DNA from 3 places in the Peribacillus sp. GL_122 genome. Region 3 is predicted to be linked to each of the others. Evidence: riboswitches for the same ligand, from Rfam matches in the RefSeq annotation. Region 3 holds a riboswitch; each other region holds the start of a gene.
The links. A riboswitch is a leader RNA that binds a small molecule or an ion and turns the genes downstream of it on or off. The one in region 3 is predicted to bind cobalamin.

Region 1 (4,515 bases), 350 kb from region 3:
GGCAATCTCCGTGCAAAGGTTAGAACAATAAATCATACCTTTATGTTTATTGGGATTCTTCCGATTCACTTCATCACGGTAGAACATATACGGTACGCCTTCTTCTAATTGAGAAATCATGATGCTTTTCATGATGTCCATCGCATTGATTTTTTCAAAGCTATAGTTTGGAAGCCTGCCATTTTCTGCGGCCTCGACAGCAAGTGCATAATGATTCCTGAAGCTTCCTTCGCCTTTCTTCTCGTCATAAAGATCTTCAAGTGAAAATCCAAGGGTTTGCTTAACGGTATGCGGATCGAAAAGATACCATTCTTTTCTGTCGCGTACAGCTTCCATGAATAAATCGGGTATACATACACCTGTAAAAATATCATGGGCTTTTAATCTGTCATCTCCGTTTTGTGTCTTCAAATCGAGGAAGCTCATGATATCTTTATGCCAGACATCCAAGTAAATCGCGATGGCACCTTTACGTTGACCCAATTGATCGACACTTACCGCTGTCTGGTTGAATAGTCGAATCCAGGGAGTCGTGCCGGAACTGTTTCCAGAGAAACCCCGGATATCAGAACCAAGCGAGCGAACCTTACCGACGTAAAGACCGACACCGCCGCCAAATTTAGATACTTTTGCCGCATCGTAGTTTGATAGGTAGATTCCGTCAATGGAATCTTCAATTGCGTCGATAAAGCAAGAGCTTAACTGTCCATGTGTTTTACCTGCATTGGAGAGTGTAGGAGTCGCAACGGTCATATAAAGATTGGACATGGCCCAGTATGCTTCTTTTATAAGTTGCAGGCGGTGCTCCGTTTTTTCCAATCGCATGATTTCCATCGCGATGATCATGAAACGTTCTTGTGGCAGTTCGTAGACCTTATCCTTTTGTGGGCGGGCTAGATAGCGGTCGTTCAATAAGTAGATGCCTATGTAAGAGAATAATTTATCTTTTTCCGGGTCGATCACCGAACCCAATTCCTCAATTTCCGCTTTCGTATATGAAGATAGCAGTTCTGGTTTATAAATGGGATAACGCTGACCTTCTGAAAGCTGGGAGAGTTCCGTGATCAGCTCATAGAATGGGCCATAACTCATACCTTCATAACCTCGATTGGCTTGTGCATCCCTATACATTGTATTCAACAGTTCTGCTGCAGCAACGAACGTCCAATCCGGAGCATCGATATCCACACTTTCAAGAGCGAGCTGAATCAGTTTTCTTGATGCCTGTTCTTCGGTTGAGTCACTTTTGCGATCTAGCCATTTTGTAAAACGCTTTTTGAACTTCTCCATATCGAGATGGCCTTCGAATTCCTTTGATAACATCTCGAGCTGGATGGATTTCGTTTCTGTGTCATTTTCACTTATGGTAGAGTTATATGTTTGAGTCATTAATGATCCTCCTTGTTAACTTCCGCTAAAATAAAAAAACCGCCCAATGAATTGAGCGGATCAAACGATAGAATAAAAGAGCCATGAAAAAATAGCCGTTAAACTATCGTTTCATCATCTCAATCCCCGAAGAATAAGAAACGTGAAAAATTCAAGGCAGGTCTCCTGACTCATGATCACCCTACTTTGAGTCCTTCCCGTATTGAGAGCTATACAGTGGGTATCTCATTTCGTCACATTTACAGTTGCGGGGACAGTTCCGGGTTTACACCGGATTCCCTTTTCAGCCATCACTGGCACCTTGGATTATAAAAAATTCTATATATAGTTATTGTTAATGTTTGTATAATCAATATCTAGTATTTCTGCTTATATTATCGTAAGCCATATACGATGATAATTCAACTAATATATTTGAAAAAAACCAATCCTTATCTATTGACAAAGTGATGGCAGAGTGTGAAGGAATGAAAGATTTTATTGGGGAATGGGTAATTCAAGCGCTGATTTTACGCGATTTTGTGTTAAAATAAATTGTCTAGTAAAGGTGGCTCTCCCTTATTGCAATGAGGGGATTCGCGGAAAAATATTTAAGAAAAAGGGGATAAAATCTTGGAAAAAGTATTAGTTTTTGGACATAAAAACCCGGATACAGACACAATCTGTTCAGCAATCGCTTATGCAGACCTGAAAAAGCAGTTAGGTATCAACGCTGAACCAGTTCGTCTGGGTGAAGTAAATGGTGAAACTCAATATGCATTGGACCAATTCAAATTCGAAGCTCCCCGCCTTGTGGAAAAAGTTGCAGGGGAAGCTGAAGGCGTAATCCTGGTCGATCATAACGAACGCCAGCAAAGTGCTGAAGATATTGACCAAGTCCGTGTGTTGGAAGTTATCGACCATCACCGTATCGCTAACTTTGAAACAAGCGATCCACTATATTACCGTGCGGAACCAGTTGGATGTACGGCAACCATTTTAAATAAAATTTATAAAGAAAACGGCATTGAAGTCCCTAAAGCAATCGCAGGTCTTATGTTGTCTGCCATCATTTCCGATTCGTTATTGTTCAAATCTCCTACATGCACGGAGCAAGACGTTGCAGCAGCAATGGAACTGGCTGCCATTGCGGGAGTCGACGCTGAAACATACGGCTTAGAAATGTTGAAAGCTGGAGCTGACTTGAGCGACAAAACGATTGCCCAGCTTATCACTCTTGATGCAAAGGAATTCTCCATGGGAATGGCTAAAGTGGAGATAGCACAGGTCAATGCTGTAGATCCGACCGAAGTCCTTGCTAAGCAAGCAGAATTGGAAGCGGCGATTGAAGCGGTTATTGCTGAGAAGGAATTGGACTTATTCCTATTTGTCGTAACGGATATCTTGACTAATGATTCTGTTGCCTTGGCTCTTGGTAAAGCAGCTTATGCAGTGGAAAAAGCATACGACGTTTCATTAAATAATAACATCGCCGTCTTAGAAGGCGTTGTATCGCGTAAAAAACAAATCGTGCCGGTCTTAACGGACGTATTCAGCAAATAATACAGTAGAAGGGATGCTCATTAAAAACATGGGCATCCTTTTTCTGTACATGCAAAAAAAAGACTCAACCACCATTAAGGGTGTTTTGAGTCTTTTTTCTTAATTCAAAGCTTCCTTTTCTTTTTCATAGGCAATGACAATCAGTTCTTTGTTGGCTTCCTCGCCAAGTCTGCTTTCAAAGCTTTTCAGTTCATTCAATAAATCCGGTGACAGATTTGCTGCCGTATAATCCTGCTCGGGTGTCATGCTTTTCGCTCCTTTCAAAAGGAAATCATTCATGTTATCTATTTTGTCGGTTTGAAAAGTTTCTATTCAGCAAAATTTTACAACTTCAAGATATTTTACTTTCTGAGGTGGCGAGTTTTTCAAGCAATAACGAACTTTCTTCATCGAGTCCTTGCACTTGGACAGGTATTCCCAGAAGCTGATATTTAAGAACAACCGTATCAACAGCACCGACTGCTGAAGCATCCCAGATTTTAGAATGGGAAAAGTCGATGACGATTGAATCGGCTTTTTCCTTGAAGTCGAACTTCGAAACAAAGTCCTGGACAGAAGCGAAAAATATTTGCCCGCTGATATGATAAATGATTTTCTTAGCCTGGACATCTTCCGTTTTCTCTACAGCCACTTTAGAAATTTTAGCCGAAAAGAAAATCATGCTCAAGAGCACTCCGGCGAATACCCCTTTTGATAAATCATGTGTATAAAGGACAATGAGGACCGTCACGATCATCACGGCTGCATCCGACTTTGGAGCTTTAACGAGCCTCTTTAGGGAAGACCAGTCAAAGGTCCCGATTGAAACCATGATCATGACTGCGACAAGTGCAGCCATCGGGATTTTAATAAGGACATCATTCAATACCACGATTAATACCATAAGGAAAGCGCCAGCTACAAAAGTGGAGAGCCGGCCCCTTCCTCCCGATTTAATATTGATACCGGATTGGCCGATCATCGCACATCCTGCCATGCCGCCAAAGCATCCGGCAATGATATTCGAAATCCCCTGGCCTTTGGCTTCCTTATTTTTATTACTGTCCGTGTCAGTCATCTCATCGACTATTTGAGCTGTCAATAATGATTCAAGCAGGCCAACAAATGCAAGAGCTATGGAATAAGGGAAAATGATCGCCAAAGTGTCGAAGGTCAAAGGGATATCTGGAAGCATGAACATCGGAAGCGCTTCGGTCAATTGCCCCATATCCCCAACCGTCCGCACCGTAGCCCCCGTGGTAACTGCAACGATCGTCATGAATATGATTGCTACAAGTGGTGAAGGTATGACTTTCGTGATTAGCGGAAAAAGATAAATGATAGCTAAAGAAACGGCTGTCATGACATACATGATCCATGTTTCGCCCACGAAATGGGTGAGCTGTGCCGTGAAAATCAAGATGGCTAAAGAATTCACAAAACCAGTCATGACCGGCTTCGGTATGAACTTCATTAATTTCCCGATTTTTAAAACCCCTAGTAAAATTTGCAGCAAACCAGTCAATATTGTTGCAGCAAGTAAATAGTTCAAGCCATGATCTTTAACAAGATCGACCATGACGAGTGCCATTGCACCAGTGGCTG
Region 2 (4,515 bases), 920 kb from region 3:
GGAATCGAACCTACGACCTACAGCTTAGGAGGCTGTCGCTCTATCCTGCTGAGCTACTGGGACATATATATAAGTCGACGACTTATTTATTATATTTCTTATAGGCAAACTTTTCAAGCTTATAGCACATACTTATGAAAAAAATATTCATAAATGCTCAGCAGGTCACTATGCTCTCGTGTTTTCCTATTAATTCATTAAATGGAATACTTTATTATCCACTAGTTTTCTGATACTATTATACTAGAAAAAATTAGGGGAATGATAGTGAAAAGATATAGAGTTTTATGGATGGTGGCATTGCTGGGGATTTTAATTTTACCTGGATGTTCACAAGGGATTTTAGAGGGTATAGGCATAAAGACGGCTGCACCGATTGCGGAAGAAGACATTGAAGTGGTCGAAGCGGCTGAGAATGGGGCAGGGCAGGATTTGGAAGGCCAAATCGATACGGGAAACTGGGTAACGGCCGAGTCCGCTGTCCAGCTTCCAATCTTGATGTATCACAGCATTTCTGAAGGTAATGGCCTTCGGGTTCCAAGTGAGGAATTCCGAGCACAGATGGCTTGGCTTCGGGAGAATGGTTACTATACATTATCCCCTGAAGAAGCATACCTTGTTTTAACCGAGAATCGGATGCCAAGTGAGAAGTGCGTCTGGCTTACTTTTGATGATGGCTATACAGATAACTACACGGAGGCTTTTCCGATATTAAAAGAAAATGATATGAAAGCAACTGTCTTCATGATCGGTAAGTCCATTGATAAAGGTCATCACCTGACTGAAGATCAAATGTTGGAGATGAGCAGGAATGGGATTTCGCTCGAAAGCCATACCATCAACCATTTGGAGCTGAACCGCATGACTGCAGTGCAGCAAGAAGCGGAAATGGTTCAGTCGAAGGAGCTATTCGACCGTATCCTCGGCCAGGTCACGACAGTGCTTTCCTATCCGGTTGGCCGGTATAATGAAGAGAGTCTAAGGCTGTCAGAAGAAGCTGGATACAAGATGGCAGTCACTACCGAACCTGGGGGAGCTTCAAGGGACCAAGGGATGCATGCCCTGCATCGAGTTCGGATTTCACCCGGGTTATCAGTCGATGGTTTTGCGTCACTGATTGAAAATGCTTCAAAGCATTAAAGGTGGAAGGGTCATTTCGTACTTGTTCAGAAAAATCATATAATAATCGATTCTTACATGGTGTATAATGAAGGCAGTGAAAATTATATACATATGAACGATTTGGTGTCTTAATGACTTAAAAGGGAAGTTGGTGAAATGCCAACGCGGTCCCGCCACTGTATATGGGAGCTGACGGCTGTGTACCACTGTATGAGATATGGGAAGGTGCCGTTAACGATGACCATGAGCCAGGAGACCTGCCAGAATTCGTACACCTGTAACCTACGCGGATGGGAAGGTGTGTGGCAGACCCTAAGAAAGAGTCCGTAATGATATTGTTGCCATGCAAGCACCTTCCGTTTAACGGGAGGTGCTTTTTGTTTTGGGGGCATCTTCCAACCAATGCGTTTTTCTTTATTTAGGTGGGAAGAAATTAAATGAAAAGATTGTGGGGAATGAAAATGAAAAAGATTTTTGGTCTGATACTGTTAATGTTGCTTACTGCAGGCTTGATGGTTGGCTGCAGTGACGCTAAGGATGAAGGAAAAGAAAAGCAGCAAACGAATCATGCTCAACACGAAGCTTTCCCGATTACGATTAAAGATGCAACTGGGGAAAAAGTAACGATAGAACAAAAACCGAAGAAAATCGTTTCGTTGATACCAAGTAATACGGAAGTGGTCTTTGCACTTGGTTTGGGCAAAAAGGTCGTTGGTGTGTCCGACAATGATAATTACCCGGAAGAAACGAAAGAAATTGAAAAAGTTGGCGGAATGGAAATGAACACGGAGCTGATTGTCTCCATGAAGCCTGATCTTGTTCTTGCGCATGCATCAAGTGCCCATAATTCAAATGAGGGTTTACAGCAACTTAAGGATGCTGGAATAGATGTCCTCGTAGTCAATGATGCACAAAGCTTTGACCAAGTCTATAAGTCTATTGAGATGATTGGACAGGCAACGGGAGAACATGATAAGGCAGAAGAAATCGTTACGGATATGAAAACGAAACTCAAGGATATCCAGGAAAAGGCCAAATCCGTAAAGGAAGCGGATAGGAAGACCGTTTTAGTGGAAGTTTCGCCTTCACCGGAAATATACACACCTGGTAAAAATACTTTCATGAATGAGATGCTTACTATTATTTCAGCGGATAATGCTGCTGCAGAATTGGACGGATGGGCAAAAATTGATGAAGAGTCGATGATTGCTGCAAATCCGGATGTCATCATTACAACGTATGGTTACTATACGAAAGATTCAGTAAGTGAAGTGAAGGGCCGAAAAGGATGGCAAGACGTAAATGCTATTAAGAATGACCAAGTCTTTGATGTCCATTCAGACTTGGTGACCCGTTCCGGTCCACGTTTAATAGAGGGAGTAGAGGAACTTGCCAAATCAGTCTATCCGAACCAATTTGACAACTAAATGGGCGTTTGTTTATTTGATTGCGTTGTTAATTTTGTTATTCGCAATGACGATAGGCATTTCCTTTGGTTCGGTGCCAGTACCGGTTCCCGTACTTATGCAAATAATCGGCAAGGAGATTTTCCATTTGCCGATTTCTGCTGATCCGGATGTTATGCTTACGAATATCGTGATGAACATCCGCTTGCCGCGCGTATTGCTTGCGGGTTTGGTCGGGGCATCACTTGCGATTGCGGGTGCGGCTTTTCAGGGACTGCTCCGGAACCCGCTCGCTGATCCTTACACATTGGGTATTTCATCAGGAGCATCGGTCGGCGCCGTATTGACAATATTCTTGAATATTTCACTGCCGTTCATCGGTTTATATACTCTTCCGGCACTGAGCATCTTATGCTCAGTGCTCACGATGCTTTGTGTACTGACGTTTGCAAAAAAAATGGATCGATCGATGAAAGTGGAAACGATCATTTTAACGGGGATCATTTTTAGCTCGTTTTTAAGTGCCTTCATTTCATTGATGATTGCGCTGACGGGTGATGAATTAAGACAAATCATCGGCTGGCTGATGGGAAGCGTTTCAATGCGCGGATGGAATTACATTGCAATCATTTTGCCGTTTTTTATCATTGGTTCATTGATCTTGATCATGAATACAAGTGAATTGAATGCGATGACTTTCGGGGAAGACCGGGCAAAGCACTTAGGTGTGAATGTTAAGCGGCGGAAAATGTGGATCTTGATAGCCGGTTCGACATTGACAGGGGCAGCCGTTGCCGTTTCGGGGGCGATTGGCTTTGTAGGATTGGTCATTCCTCATTTTGTCCGAAAGATTTGGGGGCCTGACCATAAACATTTACTTCCGTTGTCATTGTTGATAGGAAGCGGATTCTTAATATTGGCGGATTTTGTGGCACGAACGATCATTGCCCCATCGGAACTGCCGATCGGGGTGATCACCTCACTTATCGGGGCACCTGCATTTGCGCTGATTTTATTAAAGAGACGGAGAGAAGGGTAAAAACGGATGCTTGAAGTAAGAGGGTTAACAGGTGGATATCATAACAAAGCTGTTTTGGACTCTGTCTCTTTTGATGTACATAAAGGGGAATTATTCGGGATTCTTGGTCCAAATGGCAGCGGGAAAACGACGCTTTTAAGCATGCTTAGCGGGGTGCTCGATTATAAAGGCGGAAGCGTACGGATAAGAGGTAGGGATTTGAAGGATTATTCGTCAAAGCAACTTGCACAGGTCATTGCTGTGCTCCCTCAACATTCCTCATTAGCTTTCTCTTATACAGTAAAAGAGACGGTCTCACTTGGGCGATATGCCCATCAATCAGGTTGGTTCCATAGTTGGTCCGCAGAAGATGAATCGATTGTCCAACGAGTTATGGAACAAACGGGAGTAGCTGATTTTCAGGATCTTCATTTTGAACGATTATCAGGAGGGGAGAGACAAAGGGTCTTGCTGGCACAGGCACTTGCCCAAGAGCCGGAAATCCTTTTTTTGGATGAACCTACGAACCACTTGGATCTTTCCTATCAAAAAGATCTTCTTGATCTAATGAGGAAAATGGCAAAAGAGCAGAAGTTGACCGTTATTTCAATTTTTCATGATTTGAATTTGGCAGGATTATATTGTGATCGGCTTATGTTGCTTGAGAAAGGGCAGATTCAGGTTGTTGATGTGCCGAACGAAGTGCTCCAACAGGAACGGATTCAGGATGTATATCATACGACGATCGAAAAACATCCACATCCCGCCCTTCCGAAACCGCAGATGTTCATCGTTCCGGAAAAGCATGGCCATGATACTATCCCATTGGAAATCGATGGTTCTTATTTGACAGTCGGTCCTGAAATGATTCAATTGGATTCTCCGATCCCGCTTAGAACGATGTCTTCTGGAGTGACTGGTTCAGGGACGGGCTGGCATAAATATTTTGTGAATAGGCACGTCCATCAT
Region 3 (4,515 bases):
TTTGGTTCATTTCAGAGTCACGATTGGAAGTTGCTTTAATGATTTTTCCCTTTTCCAAGTTTAATTCTATGTCACTAAAGGTGATTCCTTCATAGGTTGTGGGTGTGTTGAAGGATATCCTTCCATTGAGACTATCTTTTATGGGTGCTGTAAACACTTCCCCATCCGGTAAATTCTTTTTTCCGGCACATATGATGGCCGGCATACCTTTAATGGAAAAGGTCAAATCTGTCCCTGGTGAAACGATCCTGACTTTGTCAGTCCGTTCCATCAATTGTTTTAACGGTTTCAAGGCCGCCTCCATTTTCCCGTAATCCATGGTGCATACGTTCAACAGAAAGTCTTGGTACCTGTTGAAGGTCATGCCGGCTTTTTGCGCTGATGCGTTGGTGGGATAATTAAGTAAGACCCAACGTCGGTTGTTTACATAGAAAAGAGTGGGGGAATTCATAGCCTCCCCTTGAAGACGGTGCCTCTCGATGGGAACATCAGTCATTTCCACATCGTTTTCTTCCCCTGTGATGATAATGACTGCATCGATATCCGTATATTTCTTCAGAGCCCATTGCGAAGATGTGTCAAGTTGTTCCTTCACATTCCCTTGTAACAGGTGGCGGCTTATCTCATCGTCTTCGAGTTCTACATATGGATAAGCACCCACTCTGTATATTTCATCAATCAGCTCTTTCAATAACGGTTTCGTGTTGATATGCCCCCGTATGAGGATTCTCTCTTTTGGCTGTATTTGTATCGAATGATGAATCAGCCTGGCTGCAAGCTTCGTTATTCGCTCATCCTTCATCTGCCTGTCCCTTATTTTTCGAGGTCGCGAAGAGTTTCAAGCGCTTCTTCGACGTGGCCTTTGACTTTTACTTTACGCCATTCTTTGACTACCTTACCAGCCTTATCTATCAGGAAAGTTGAACGTTCAATGCCCATATACTCCTTGCCGAAGTTCTTTTTCAATTGCCACACATCAAATGATTCGGCCGCTTCATGATTCTCGTCAGCCAGCAGCAGAAAAGGCAATCCATGTTTTTCGATGAATTTTTCATGACGTGCCGCTGGATCTGGGCTAATACCAATGATGACCGCGTTCAATTCCTCGAATTGCTCATTATGGTCCCGGAAATCACAGGCCTCCGTCGTGCAACCTGGCGTCATGTCTTTTGGATAAAAATATAAAACAATGTTTTTCCCCTTTAAATCCGATAGGGAAACCATTTCACCATTGTTTGCAGGGAGTTTGAAATCAGGTGCTTTTTCTCCAATTTTAACAGTCATATTGAACCCTCCATTTCTTTCATTATGGTAAGAGTACCCAATAATCGAAAGAAACACAACTTTCATTTACCCTTCCTATCTTTCTGCTCCAAATCGATAACTGTCCGAATTACGAACGCTGCCGGCAGTGTATACCCGATGAAAGCCTGAATGGTAGCTATCATCCTGCCCATGCCAATCGGGGCTATATCTCCATACCCTACAGAAAACATCGTCATCGCACTGAAGTAAAAGGAAGTCTTCAACTGTTCATAGAAAGTGCCATCCAACCGATTGCCCATATCAAGAATCACCGAATGATTCTGAAGCTCGTATAATAAATAAATCAGTGCAAATCCAACCAATATCGTCGCATATAAATTGCCAAGCCACAGCATATCCTCCAGAGAAAACTTCTTTCCTCCCGACTCAACAAGAAATAACGTACGAATGCTCATCACCATGCAAAAAATGATTCCTGCAATCAAGATGTAGAAAGTCATCCCCCACGCCCCATTTCAAAACGCCACTCTCTCTATACATACTCCCTGTCCAAACAATATATTCTTTTTTAGGTACAGACCTCATACTTATCAACCACACACTCAATAAACTGATTCTTTTCCCGAATCTTTTTTTCCATGTTGACCCTTTTGGTCGGATATGTTAAGATTGTCTAAATTTTTATAATAGTTTTTATTTTAAAAATCTTCGGCCTGCAAACAGTTTATAAAGGCAGGTTTTGTAAAATTTCATATGTGGAAATAGGTTCCTAATTTTAAATTAGGATTAAAAGGGAAGTCCGGTGTAATTCCGGCACGGTCCCGCCACTGTAATGGGAGTGTTAGCGCCATCCAATATGCCACTGATCAAAAGATCGGGAAGGCCGCCGCTAATGATAATCCCTAAGTCAGGAGACCTGCCTATTTCGACAACACTGTTTTAACCTACGGGAGATAGGGAGGTGTTAGGGACCTTATAATTGTAAGGGGCATTCTGCATGCCTCTTATTTTAAGCATTTCTAACTTTCTCTTTTGACGGTTGGGGATGCTTTTTTTATTGTTCAATAAAATGAATGTAGGAGGATGGGAATTTTGAAAAGCAGTAGTTTGGGTTACCCACGAATCGGGGAAGATCGTGAATGGAAACGTACATTGGAAGCTTACTGGTCAGGTAAAATCGATGAAGCGGAATTTACGGCACAACTAAAGGCAATCCGTTTAGGCAACATACAAAAACAAAAGCAACGGGGCATTGATATCATTCCTGTCAACGACTTCACTTTCTATGATCAAATGCTCGATATGTCCGTCATGTTCGGTCTTGTACCTGAACGTTATTCAGCCTATGAAGGCGGTAGGGTTCCCCTTTCCGTATATTATTCAATGGCTCGCGGAAACAATGATCAAGTCGCTTCCGAAATGACGAAATGGTTCAATACGAACTATCACTATATTGTCCCTGAATTAAAACTGCCACAGCTGACTTTAACAGAAAATAAACCACTTGCAGCATATCGGGAAGCCAAGGAAAAGCTAGGGATTGAAACGAAGCCCGTGTTGATTGGACCTTATACCTTCATCTCCCTTTCCAAAGGCTTCAATAAACAAGAGATCCCTAGTATCATCCTGAGCTTGCTTCCCCTATACACGCAAATCCTGCGGGAGTTGGAGCAAGAAGGCGTGAAGTGGGTACAAATGGACGAACCTTCTCTTGTTTCATCCATTTCCAAGGATGATATGCAAACTGTTACTTACCTATATGAAAAGCTGAATGAAGCAGCACCAAACCTGAACATCATGCTACAAACATACTTTGATGCCGTGGAACACTACCAAGAAGTCATCGAATTAAAAGTCCAAGGAATCGGTCTTGATTTTGTACATGATAAAGGGAGGAATCTAAGTAATCTTGAAGCATTCGGCTTCCCAAAGGACAAAGTGCTTGCTGCAGGTGTGATTGACGGAAAAAACATTTGGCTATCTGATTTATCGAAAAAAATTCAATTAATCGAGACTCTTAAGAAAAAGGTAGCCGAAGACCAAATCTGGCTTCAGCCCTCTTGTTCCCTGCTTCATGTCCCAGTGACCGTTCGGAATGAAACCGCACTTTCAAAAGAAGTGAAACAGGCCCTTGCTTTCGCTGATGAGAAACTTGAGGAAATCACACTCTTGGTCAAAGGGAATAATCAAGGCTTTGAAGCAATCACCGAAAAAGTCGATGCCAATAAATTTACGGTTCAAACGTTAGCAAGTTCAAATGCACGGAATCATGGGACTGTACAATCGAAAGTCGAAAAGGTTAAAAGCAGGACCGCCGGCCGTCACATTCCATTTAAAGAGCGTTACCAAAAACAACAGGAATTTTTCAAATTGCCTTTCCTTCCTTCGACTACCATCGGTAGCTTTCCGCAGACATTTGAAGTTAAACAAGCACGCGGGAAATTCAAAAGAGGAGAATGGACCGCTCAGAAATATGAAACATTCGTAAACGAAGAAATCGGCAGGTGGATCGAAATCCAAGAAGAAATCGGTTTGGATGTTCTCGTTCACGGGGAATTCGAACGGACGGATATGGTTGAATACTTCGGCCATAAGTTAGGCGGTTTCGTCTTTCTGGAAAAGGGTTGGGTACAATCCTATGGGTCCCGCTGCGTGAAACCACCAGTCATCTACGGCGACATCCATTTCATCGAACCGATGACAGTAAGGGAAAGTGTGTACGCACAATCACTGACGAAGAAGACGGTAAAGGGAATGCTTACAGGTCCTGTTACGATTTTAAATTGGTCATTTGTCCGTGATGATATTTCCAGGGAGAATGTTTGCTATCAGCTGGCACTCGCTTTGGAAAAGGAAGTCATTGCATTGGAATCCGCTGGAATTAAAATGATTCAGGTTGATGAGCCTGCACTTAGAGAAGGTCTGCCATTGAAAAAGAACGATCGCGACGAGTATTTAAACTGGGCTGTGAATTCATTCTTGATATCCACATCAAGCGTGGAGGATACAACCCAAATTCATACGCATATGTGCTATTGCGACTTCAACAGTTTCATGGATGTCATCTCCTCCCTCGATGCTGATGTAATTTCCATCGAAACATCTCGTAGTCATGGGGAGCTTGCTTCCGCATTCGAGGAAAAAACATATGAAAAAGGTATTGGCCTGGGTGTGTATGATATTCACAGCCCGCGTGTGCCCGCAGTGGAAGAAATGGTCGATATGATTGAACGGGGCATCAAGGTATTG

Region 1: linked by a shared signal. The riboswitch ahead of AC3ISB_RS05430 (ribonucleoside-diphosphate reductase subunit alpha) and the one ahead of metE (5-methyltetrahydropteroyltriglutamate--homocysteine S-methyltransferase) in region 3 are both predicted to bind cobalamin.
Region 2: linked by a shared signal. The riboswitch ahead of AC3ISB_RS27485 (ABC transporter substrate-binding protein) and the one ahead of metE (5-methyltetrahydropteroyltriglutamate--homocysteine S-methyltransferase) in region 3 are both predicted to bind cobalamin.

What each region holds. Positions count from the first base shown of each region.
Region 1 covers NZ_CM174415.1:1,126,840-1,131,354, forward strand. Annotated here, with positions in the region: gene AC3ISB_RS05430 (ribonucleoside-diphosphate reductase subunit alpha) at 1-1,389, opposite strand, end outside; cobalamin riboswitch at 1,528-1,708, opposite strand; gene AC3ISB_RS05435 (manganese-dependent inorganic pyrophosphatase) at 2,002-2,931, shown strand; gene AC3ISB_RS05440 (hypothetical protein) at 3,031-3,177, opposite strand; gene AC3ISB_RS05445 (SulP family inorganic anion transporter) at 3,263-4,515, opposite strand, start outside.
Region 2 covers NZ_CM174415.1:5,630,601-5,635,115, reverse strand. Annotated here, with positions in the region: tRNA gene AC3ISB_RS27495 (tRNA-Arg) at 1-63, opposite strand, end outside; gene AC3ISB_RS27490 (polysaccharide deacetylase family protein) at 292-1,140, shown strand; cobalamin riboswitch at 1,227-1,401, shown strand; gene AC3ISB_RS27485 (ABC transporter substrate-binding protein) at 1,584-2,549, shown strand; gene AC3ISB_RS27480 (FecCD family ABC transporter permease) at 2,512-3,567, shown strand; gene AC3ISB_RS27475 (heme ABC transporter ATP-binding protein) at 3,574-4,515, shown strand, end outside.
Region 3 covers NZ_CM174415.1:774,370-778,884, reverse strand. Annotated here, with positions in the region: gene AC3ISB_RS03705 (aminopeptidase) at 1-802, opposite strand, end outside; gene bcp (thioredoxin-dependent thiol peroxidase) at 814-1,284, opposite strand; gene AC3ISB_RS03695 (potassium channel family protein) at 1,347-1,766, opposite strand; cobalamin riboswitch at 2,013-2,204, shown strand; gene metE (5-methyltetrahydropteroyltriglutamate--homocysteine S-methyltransferase) at 2,350-4,515, shown strand, end outside.